3 regions of the Priestia sp. 10L35 genome follow, and region 2 is predicted to be linked to each of the others. Evidence: riboswitches for the same ligand, from Rfam matches in the RefSeq annotation. Region 2 holds a riboswitch; each other region holds the start of a gene.
What was found. Region 2 has a riboswitch for S-adenosylmethionine ahead of AC1DEF_RS17440 (hypothetical protein). Riboswitches for the same ligand answer to the same signal wherever they lie in the genome.
Positions count from the first base shown of each region.

Region 1: another riboswitch for S-adenosylmethionine. It lies ahead of AC1DEF_RS21805 (methionine ABC transporter ATP-binding protein); the one in region 2 lies ahead of AC1DEF_RS17440 (hypothetical protein).
Region 3: another riboswitch for S-adenosylmethionine. It lies ahead of AC1DEF_RS05570 (sulfite oxidase-like oxidoreductase); the one in region 2 lies ahead of AC1DEF_RS17440 (hypothetical protein).

Region 1 is NZ_JBFTKA010000006.1:301,424-304,700, forward strand. Features, by position in the region: gene AC1DEF_RS21790 (YusG family protein) at 1-64, shown strand, start outside; gene AC1DEF_RS21795 (toprim domain-containing protein) at 246-596, shown strand; gene AC1DEF_RS21800 (thioredoxin family protein) at 611-910, shown strand; SAM riboswitch class I at 1,091-1,198, shown strand; gene AC1DEF_RS21805 (methionine ABC transporter ATP-binding protein) at 1,330-2,355, shown strand; gene AC1DEF_RS21810 (methionine ABC transporter permease) at 2,348-3,016, shown strand; gene AC1DEF_RS21815 (MetQ/NlpA family ABC transporter substrate-binding protein) at 3,034-3,277, shown strand, end outside.
Region 2 is NZ_JBFTKA010000004.1:361,319-364,595, forward strand. Features, by position in the region: gene AC1DEF_RS17435 (M20/M25/M40 family metallo-hydrolase) at 1-620, opposite strand, end outside; gene AC1DEF_RS17440 (hypothetical protein) at 1,090-1,332, opposite strand; SAM riboswitch class I at 1,401-1,502, opposite strand; gene AC1DEF_RS17445 (M20 peptidase aminoacylase family protein) at 1,565-2,719, opposite strand; gene AC1DEF_RS17450 (GNAT family N-acetyltransferase) at 2,767-3,273, opposite strand.
Region 3 is NZ_JBFTKA010000001.1:1,075,166-1,078,442, reverse strand. Features, by position in the region: gene moaC (cyclic pyranopterin monophosphate synthase MoaC) at 1-277, shown strand, start outside; gene AC1DEF_RS05575 (MogA/MoaB family molybdenum cofactor biosynthesis protein) at 290-802, shown strand; gene AC1DEF_RS05570 (sulfite oxidase-like oxidoreductase) at 836-1,498, opposite strand; SAM riboswitch class I at 1,574-1,680, opposite strand; gene AC1DEF_RS05565 (hypothetical protein) at 1,825-2,193, opposite strand; gene AC1DEF_RS05560 (putative polysaccharide biosynthesis protein) at 2,207-3,277, opposite strand, start outside.

The sequences.
Region 1 (3,277 bases), on a different contig from region 2:
TGTACAAAAACAAGGTGAAACGCAAAAATATACAGACTGCGACGAAGAAGCAGGATGGTGCTAAACAGTGGCAACTGCCACTGTTTTTCTTGTCTTATGGAAACAATATGGCCTAAGCTGCTTTTTAAAACAGTTCTTTCTTGCAAATTTCTTTTAAAAAACAGGTGAACTGTGATACATTAACGAATATTGTATAGCATAAAGAAATGATGTTACTATACAACTGACGATTATGGGTGATGAAAATGGGGCTAATTGAAATTGAAAAAGTAATTATTGTCGAAGGAAAATCAGATAAAAAGCGTATCCAAGATATCATTCGAGAACCAATTGAAATTATCTGTACAAACGGTACGATTAGTTTATCAAAGCTGGATGAAATTATTGACTGTACGTTTAACAAAGAGGTATACATACTTGTTGACTCTGATGATTCAGGGAATAAGCTAAGAAAACAATTTAAACGAGAGCTTCCGGAAGCAGAGCATCTATATATTGATAAAATGTACCGAGAGGTTGCTGCCGCCCCTAGACATCACATAGCAACAGTATTACTGAGTGCCAATATCGATGTTAATGCAGAATTTTTAACATAAAAGGAATGAGCAACATGCAAGAATGGAGCGAAAAACAGCTTGACGATCAGTTAAAAGAAGGACAAAGAACGTTTATCTTTTTCCATACACCTTTTTGCGGGACATGTCAGCTGGCAAAAAAAATGTTAACCGTAGCAGAAGCGATGCTGCCCGGTGTGACCATCGGAATGAGCAATTTAAATTATATGCCTTCAAAAGCAGAAATATTTTCAATTGAAAGTGTACCTTGTTTGATTGAAGTGAAAAATGGCGAAATGGTAAAAAAACTCTATGCGTTTCATTCCATCGAGCACGTACTTGAAGAGCTTCGATAATCAAACGTTTGTTTAAAATGAAGAAATTGAAAGAGAGTGAACCGTTGGGGCTGTTGGAATCTTGGGATATTATCCCAAGAACAAAATCTGTTGACAGCCTATCTGACACATGCTAAAATCACACTCATGAATGTTCATAAATGAATGAATATTTCCCAAAAACAAAATAATTGTTGCGAACTCTTATCAAGAGAGGTGGAGGGACTGAGCCCTGTGAAACCCGGCAACCGTCAGACTAACTGAAATGGTGCCAATTCCTGCAAAGCTATGCGCTTTGAAAGATGAGAGAAAGGATTAAATATCGAGCCTTTCTGTCATGCGCAGAGAGGCTTTTTTGATGGGGAAAATTGTTTTACGGCTTTTTCATCCTATAGGGCAACCTAACATAATTAAGTTTTTACTAAAGAAGGTGAAGAAATATGATTACATTAACAGACGTTACAAAAATTTATCAGGCCAAAAGTGGTCAAATAACAGCTGTTGATAATGTGAATCTAACCGTTAACCAAGGTGAAATTTACGGAATTATTGGTTATAGCGGAGCGGGGAAAAGTTCTTTAATTCGCTTGCTAAACGGGTTAGAAACACCAACGACAGGAACGGTAGAAGTAGCAGGTAATGATATTGGAAAAATTAAAGGCGGAAAACTCAGAAAAGCTAGACAAGAAATTAGTATGGTATTTCAGCACTTTAATATCTTGTGGTCGCGTACGGTGCGAGAAAATATTGCTTTTCCGTTAGAAATAGCAGGGATCTCAAAAGAAAAAAGAATGAAACGAGTAGACGAGCTTATCAAGTTAGTCGGGCTTGAAGGGCGTGAAAATGCTTATCCATCACAGCTTAGCGGTGGACAAAAGCAGCGTGTTGGTATTGCTCGAGCGCTAGCCAATAACCCAAAAGTATTGCTGTGTGATGAAGCAACATCAGCGCTTGATCCTCAAACGACAGATTCCATTTTAGATCTGTTAGTAGATATTAATGAGAAGCTAGGGTTAACCATTGTATTGATTACTCATGAAATGCACGTTATTCGTAAAATTTGTCATCGGGTAGCCGTTATGGAAAATGGGGCAGTGGTAGAAGAAGGACAAGTGCTAGAAGTATTCAGAAAACCTAAGCAGCCGATTACAAAACGATTCGTTCAACAGATTTCTGAACCAGAAGAAACGTTTGAAACAATTGAACAAGTACAGGGGTTATATCCAAGCGGGCAAATTATTCAGCTGACGTTTGTTGGCGGAAAAGCAGAGCAACCGCTCATTACAACGATTTTAAAACAGTTTGATGTAACGATTAATATTTTGCAAGGAAAGATTTCTCATACACAAACAGGTTCATACGGGACGTTGTTCGTTCATTTAGACGGAGAATTAACAGAAGTTGAAAAAGTCATTGCATACATTCATGAGCAGCAGGTAGAAGTGGAGGTAATGACAAATGCTTGAGAAACTATTTCCGAACGTTATTTTAGATGATTTTATTCAAGCGACAAATGAAACACTATATATGACGGCTATTTCAGTTATAGCCACGTTTGTTCTAGGTATTTTATTGGGCTTGCTTTTATTTTTAACGTCCAAAGGACAGCTCTGGCAAAACAAACCTTTATATGCCATTGTGTCAGCAGTTGTAAATATCTTTCGTTCCATTCCATTCATTATTTTAATTGTTTTACTGATTCCATTTACCAAAGCATTGGTAGGAAGTATTTTAGGCGCTAATGCAGCGTTACCTGCTTTAATTGTGGGAGCAGCACCATTTTATGCGCGTCTTGTAGAAATTGGTCTGCGTGAAATTGATAAAGGTGTTATTGAAGCTGCTAAATCAATGGGAGCAACAACAAGCACTATTATCTTTAAAGTGCTGTTACCTGAATCGCTGCCAGCTTTAATTTCTGGTTTGACGGTAACGACGATTGCGCTAGTCGGCTATACGGCAATGGCGGGTGTGATTGGAGCTGGAGGTCTTGGGAATCTTGCATATTTAGAAGGATTCCAGCGCAGTCATAATGATGTAACGCTAGCTGCTACGATCTTAATTTTGATTATTGTATTTATTATCCAACTTATTGGAGATGCGATTACTGCAAAAATTGATAAAAGATAAAGGGAGGATTATTTATTATGAAAAAATGGCTTTCGGCTTTAGCACTAACATCTGCGCTAGTAGTAGGATTAGCTGCATGTGGATCTAACAATGGATCAAAAGATGAAAAGAAAATTGTTGTGGGTGCATCTAATACGCCTCATGCTGAAATTTTAGAACAAGCAAAACCGATTTTAGAAAAACAAGGAATCGACTTAGAAATTAAAAAATTCCAAGATTACATCTTACCGAACACAGCTCTTGCAAACAATGAAATTGATG
Region 2 (3,277 bases):
AACACCGGTTCTGCATTTAGCATGAGAGAAAAATCCAGCTGATGTTTGCGGGCAAGTTCTAAAAGAACAGGCACTGCTTTTCTCATCCCAAGCGAATTTACTTCTTCATCCGGTACCGACAGCAGCAGGATGTTTCCGTCAAACTCTCCGTTGCATGCTCGTTCAACCATACTGATATGCAAGGCAATGCCTGCTTTCATGTCCATCGTTCCTCGGCCAAAAAGCCAGTCTCCTTTTATCATATCTTTTTGTACGTGCGCCGGAACTTGTTCCATATGGTTATAAAAAGTACTCGTTAATGTATCAGCGTGAAAAGCATCCTTTTTCCACTGTCCATAATCTTGTACATCCACTACATCGTAATGACTTACTAGTACAACTGTTTTATTCGTATTTTTCCCTTGAACAAAAGCTGTGACAATCGATCGCCCGTCTCCTGTTGAATGAAGCTCGACTTGCTCGTTTTTTTGAAAGTAAGGCAGCTTCAATAAATACGACGCTATCGATTCAGCCATTTCCACTTCTGCCATCGTTCCTGTCACGCTAGGTATAGAAACCAATTCGCTTACAAGTTTTTTTAACTGTTCTTTTGTTTGATACAAAGATGTTTTGTTCGACATACCCTTCATCTCTTTCCTTTTTCTAAATTTTCTATCAAACAAAACCATTCGTCAATCCCTTTGACAGAGACCCTTTCATTCTATCCCTATGTATCATAGTATGGCGCTGCCTTTATGCACATGATAAAAAAAGAGTGCGCGGCTAGGGATAGCACCGCACACTCTTTTTTTACTTTTGGTCATCTTCTAAAAAATCTAGGATACGATCAATAAGCTGTTCGCTTCCTGCATCGTTTCCGTGTTCAAGAGACATTTCCATTTCAATGCTCCTTTCATAAAATATTCTTGTTTTATAACATACCACAATTCATTTCGAATGTAACCTTTAATTTGTGTAAAAATTTCGACAATTTATGATTAATTTTAAAACCTAGTGAGTATTGATTATACCCACCAGATTCTTTGCTTGTCAAAAACCATGCTTTCTATTTAAAAACACTTAAAAAATAGAGGCGCGAGCAGACTTCTTCTATAAAAGACAGCCTACTCGCTCAAGCTTGGAACAGCATGATGAATAAATTTCTAGTTCATTTGCTTTTTGTATATCTTTAATATCTATGCCTACAGCATATGTACGAACATGGTTTTCGACCACAATTTCATAAAATGTTTCTAACTCACGATAAGCTACTTGATAATGCTTTCCTAATAATTTCACTGCTTCCTTTAATGCTTTCTCTCCTGTATGTGCTGCAACTGCTGTATGACTCATAAAACCCTCTCCTTTTAGAAAAATAAAAAAAACTCATTTTGCTTTGATGCAAAATGAGTTTTTCACCCGTTTTATCACCCAAAGCACATGCTTTGCTGGTAGGAGCACCTTACATTCGTAGGTTGCTGTGGAGTCAAAGAGCCAGATCTCTCGTCCACTCGTGATAACTTTTTAATTTAAAATTTATTTTATCAAACAATTCCATCCGCGTAAATAGAAAAATAAAAATATTTTAATTTTTTCGGTAATGGAATGAATTCAAAAAATGAAAGCTTAGATTAGCAAAATAAGAAGCTGCTACAAGTAATGCCTCTTCATTTAATGAAAAAGAAGGATGGTGCCATTCATATTCTCCAGCTGTACCCATCCATACAAAAAATCCTGGTACATGCTGCTGATATACGGCAAAATCTTCTCCTCCAGGCGATTGTTCAGCTTCTACGACTTGATAACTAAGATCCTCTGCCGCTTTAATAGCCAGTTTTTCCAGCTTATCATCATTGTTGACTACAGGAAGATATGGATACCATTTAACGTCTACTGAAGCCCCGAAAGCTGCGCCAATCCCTTCAGCAGTTCGTTTCATAAGAGCCGGTATTTTTTCTCTCGCTTCTTCTTGAAAGGTACGCACCGTTCCTTCAAGCGTTACTTTGTCAGGAATGACGTTCCACGAGCTCCCTCCGTGGATTTGAGTTATGCTGACAACAACATTTTGAAAGGGGCTGAGATTACGGCTGACAATGGTTTGTAAACTAGTAACAATTTGACCAGCAGCAGCAATCGGATCTATTGTTTTTTCAGGAATACCCGCGTGACCTCCTACTCCTTTGACGTCAATTTCAAAACGATCAACGCTTGCCATTAAAGGTCCCGGTTTGATACCAATGGTTCCTACAGGAAGATCCGGTTTGTTATGCATCCCAAATATCGCTTCCACTCCTTCGAGCACACCTTTTTCAACTAGCATTTTTGCCCCTGAAGCCGTTTCTTCGGCTGGCTGAAAGATAAATCGAATCGTACCGCAAAGCTCCTGCTGACGCTCTTTAAGAAGGATAGCTGCTCCGATTATAGAAGCCGTATGAAAATCATGGCCGCACGCGTGCATAACACCGTTCACTTCAGAAGCAAATGGCAGATTGGTTTTTTCTTCAATTGGCAGCGCATCAATATCAGCTCGAATAGCGATAGTAGGTCCCGGCTTTCCTCCTACAATTTCTGCTACTGTCCCTACGTCTAATTGGAATGCATCCGCTATAGAAATATCATAGTGCTTTAACCACTTTTTAATACGTTTAGTTGTTTCATATTCTTTCATTGAAAGCTCTGGAAACCGGTGCAGCTCACGGCGTATGTCTATTAACTCATTTAGTAGTAATTGATCTGTCATATTTATCACTCTTTCACATTTCTTAATTTGGATCACTTCTCTATCTTTTACGACAAAGAGTGTACCTTATTGAATTTTTTATAAAGAAATACGGTCGTATAACCTTCTGCAAGGCGCTTTTCTTTAGCTTGAACATATCCTTTTCGTTCATACATCTCAACTAACCAAGGATGTTCTTTTGCTGTTCCTAAAGACACACCTGGTGATTTAAACATATTTTTTATTATCTCTTCCTCTACTAGATGCAGCAGCTTAGATCCAACGCCTTTCCTGGCAAACGACGGGTCTACTGCAAACCACCAAAGATGCGGAACAGCAAACGGACCTGGATGTTCTCCCCAAGGCATTCGTATAGACACAGTTGCAGCGATTCTTTTATCTTCTTCATATACATAGCAAAGGTTTTGAGAAATATTTTTCTTAACGAGGGCAAGATCAGCAGTAGCTGCTAAGAAAGGAATGCCTAGCTCTCGAATAGGCTTATATGCTTGTAGAGTTAAGTTCAATAAGTTATCTGCGTCGTCATTTGTTGCCAAACGGAATTCATTTTTCATCTCT
Region 3 (3,277 bases), on a different contig from region 2:
CATTATTCCGATGTGTCACCCTCTTTTATTAAAAGGCGTAAACCTTTCATTTGACTGGGATACAAGCAATGATCAGTACGGTTTATTAATAGAAGCAACTGTTAAAACGGAAGGCTCAACGGGCGTTGAAATGGAAGCTTTAACCGCTGCTTCTGCCTGCGCTCTAACCGTTTATGATATGTGTAAAGCCATTGATAAAGGCATGATTATCGGCGAAACGTATCTGCTTGAAAAATCTGGCGGCAAAAACGGTGACTACAAGCGTACGGAAGCGTAAAGGAGGTACATAATGAGCGTACATGAACATAAAGCCAAAGCAACACAGCCCGTTCGCTGCAAAGTCATTACGGTATCAGATACACGCACAAAAGAAACCGATAAAAGCGGCGCGCTAATGATCCAACTTCTGAAAGAACACGACATGCAGGTCGCTTCCTATGAAATTGTAAAAGACGACCAAACGTCGATTCAACAAGCGATACTTGCCGGATGCAGTGCTGAGGACATTGACGTTGTTCTCACAAACGGCGGGACTGGCATTACAAAACGAGACGTCACAATTGAAGCCGTTCAAGCGCTGATTCATAAAGAAATCGTTGGGTTTGGCGAGCTGTTTCGCATGCTGAGCTACACCGAAGACATTGGCAGCGCAGCAATTATGAGCCGGGCAATTGCCGGGACGATTAACGAAAAAGCCGTTTTTTCTACACCAGGATCAAGCGGTGCTGTTCGTCTAGCTATGACCAAGCTGATTTTGCCTGAACTTCGCCACGTTGTGTGGGAATTAAACCGGCAGCGCTGACAAAATGCCTATGCACACGCATAGGCATTTTCATTAATCATAGTCTTTATGTACCCACTCATCTTCTGGAATGCCTAAATCTTCTCCAGAAAAACGCTCTTCTTTAAACGGATCTCCTCTAAGATGAAAGCCGTTTTGCTCCCAAAAGCCAGGATGATTTTCATCAATAGCTTCAAAGCCTCGAAGCCATTTAACACTTTTCCAAAAGTACAAATGCGGAACAACCAATCGCAGCGGATATCCGTGCTTAGCTGTAAGCGGCTCTCCGTTAAAGGAATGAGCGAGAAGAATATCGTCTCTCAGTAAATCTTTTACCTCAATGTTTGACGTATAGTCATTATCTCCATGTAGCATGATGTATTTACTTTTTAACTCCAAGCCAACTGCTTTTAAAAAGTCTGTAAACAGCACGCCCGTAAATTCATTATCAAGCTTTGTCCATCTCGTTACGCAGTGAATATCACATTTCACCGTTGTTTGCGGCATGTCCAATATATCTTGATACGAAAGCGTCACTTCTTTGTTTACTAATCCAAACACTCGAAGCGTCCACTCCTCTAAGTTATACTCCGGCACGTCGCCTTCATGTAAAATCGGAAAGCGCTCCGTTACTACCTGACCCGGAGGCACTCGTCCTTCATACCTTGGATCAATTTCTGGTGTTTTCATTCGTTTGATACGGTCTGCTTTGTTCAAATTATCACCTCATTGTTTTTTATACATAAAAAGCCCTTCCTTAAATAAATAAGGAAGAGCTTTGTTTCAGCTTCTTCCTTATCTCTAAGAGCAGTACACTCTTAAGGATTTGGCACCATTCTGTCATAGACAGCGGTTGCCGGGTTTCACAGGGCCAGTCCCTCCACCTCTCTTGATAAGGAAACAAATTGTATTTGTTTTATGTAATAAAGTCAGTATTAAGCTTTTTGTCATAATTGTCAATATTATTTTTCTTTTCCGCAAAAAAACTTTAAAAACAGGTAGGGTTATAAGATTTTAGTAGACTAAAATACCATGTAAAACCTTTACCCTTCTCCATCAATCATCGTATACTTCTTGGCAAAGCGCTTAGAATAAATTTGCTCATCCTCTTGTCCATCGTTAAAAACAAGTCGGTTATGATCAATATCTTTTTCTTTTAACATATAGCCTTTTTCATTCATCATATGAATATATTCATCTAAATGTCCTTTTTTCACCATATAGTGAAGAGCATCATCTGAATCTGTAGTCCTCGCTACATCTTGACTTCCCACTTCTAGCTTGAATACAGCTGTTGCTGTTTGAACGGGACGATAATCTCCAAACAATCTTTCCCAATTTAATAGCAGCAGCGCGCCGGAAATTATTATACACCCTCCAGCCGCCACGGTTAGTACAAATCGCTTTGACACTACTTTCTCTCCTTTACATTCTTTTTCTTCTATTTAATACAACGGATTGCCCTAAACTTGTTTTTACGCCAAGCCCTAGATACACGGCAGCACCTAAAGCAATTGAAATACAAGATGTGCTCATCGCAAGTGAAGATACAGACAGCTTATTTTCTAAAAAATAGTGAGAAGTATAATTGCCGATAATCACAGCGGCTGACATTACACTTACTAATAAAACAGGTGTCAACGCAGCTTGTCCCAGTGATTGAACTCGGTAAGAAATGGATTTTTCAATTAAATAAAAGTTATATATAACCGATACACCATACCCTCCGTAAGTCGCGACAACCGGTCCAATTTCTCTTAAGCTTGAAACCAGCAGTACGTTTAATACTATCTTCACAACAATTCCTAAGCCCAAGCCTAAAATTAGCTTCTTTTGCTGATTAATTCCTTGGAGAATTGCGGCTGTTACTGTAAAAAGAGCAAATAAAATGGCAGCAGGCGCGTACCATTGTAAAACAATTCCACCGATTTCAGGACTGTTTTTTTCTCCAAAAATCATCATATATACCGGCTTGCCTAATAAACAAAGCCCCACGGCAGCAGGAAGAGTAAAAAATAACAGCAGCTGCAGCGTTTTTGTAATTTCCCCTTTTACTTCCCGTAAATTTCCTTGCACAAAGGAAGACGTAATGCCCGGAATCAGTGACATGCTGAAGGCAGTCGCTAACGATACTGGCACCATCACCAAAATCTGGGCTAATCCAATAACGGAGTTGATCGTTTCAGCTTTAGCTTGTCCATATCCTATTGATTGAAAGAGCATGTTAATCGTAAACGTATCAATATTTTGATAGATAGGAATAGCTAAACCAACTAATACAAACGGAACGGCGTACGTTACAAGCTCTTTGGACATTGAAGAGAACGAAACGGACTTATTATTCTTTCCGCTGTTCACTTCTTTCATAATCAACCGCTTGCGCTTCAAATAAACCGCTCCAAGAATCCCAATTCCCCCTACGCCTCCAATAAACGCTCCAAACGTGCCGATTCCAACAGCTTTTGTCATTGTGCTATGAAAAAGGTGAATAACAGC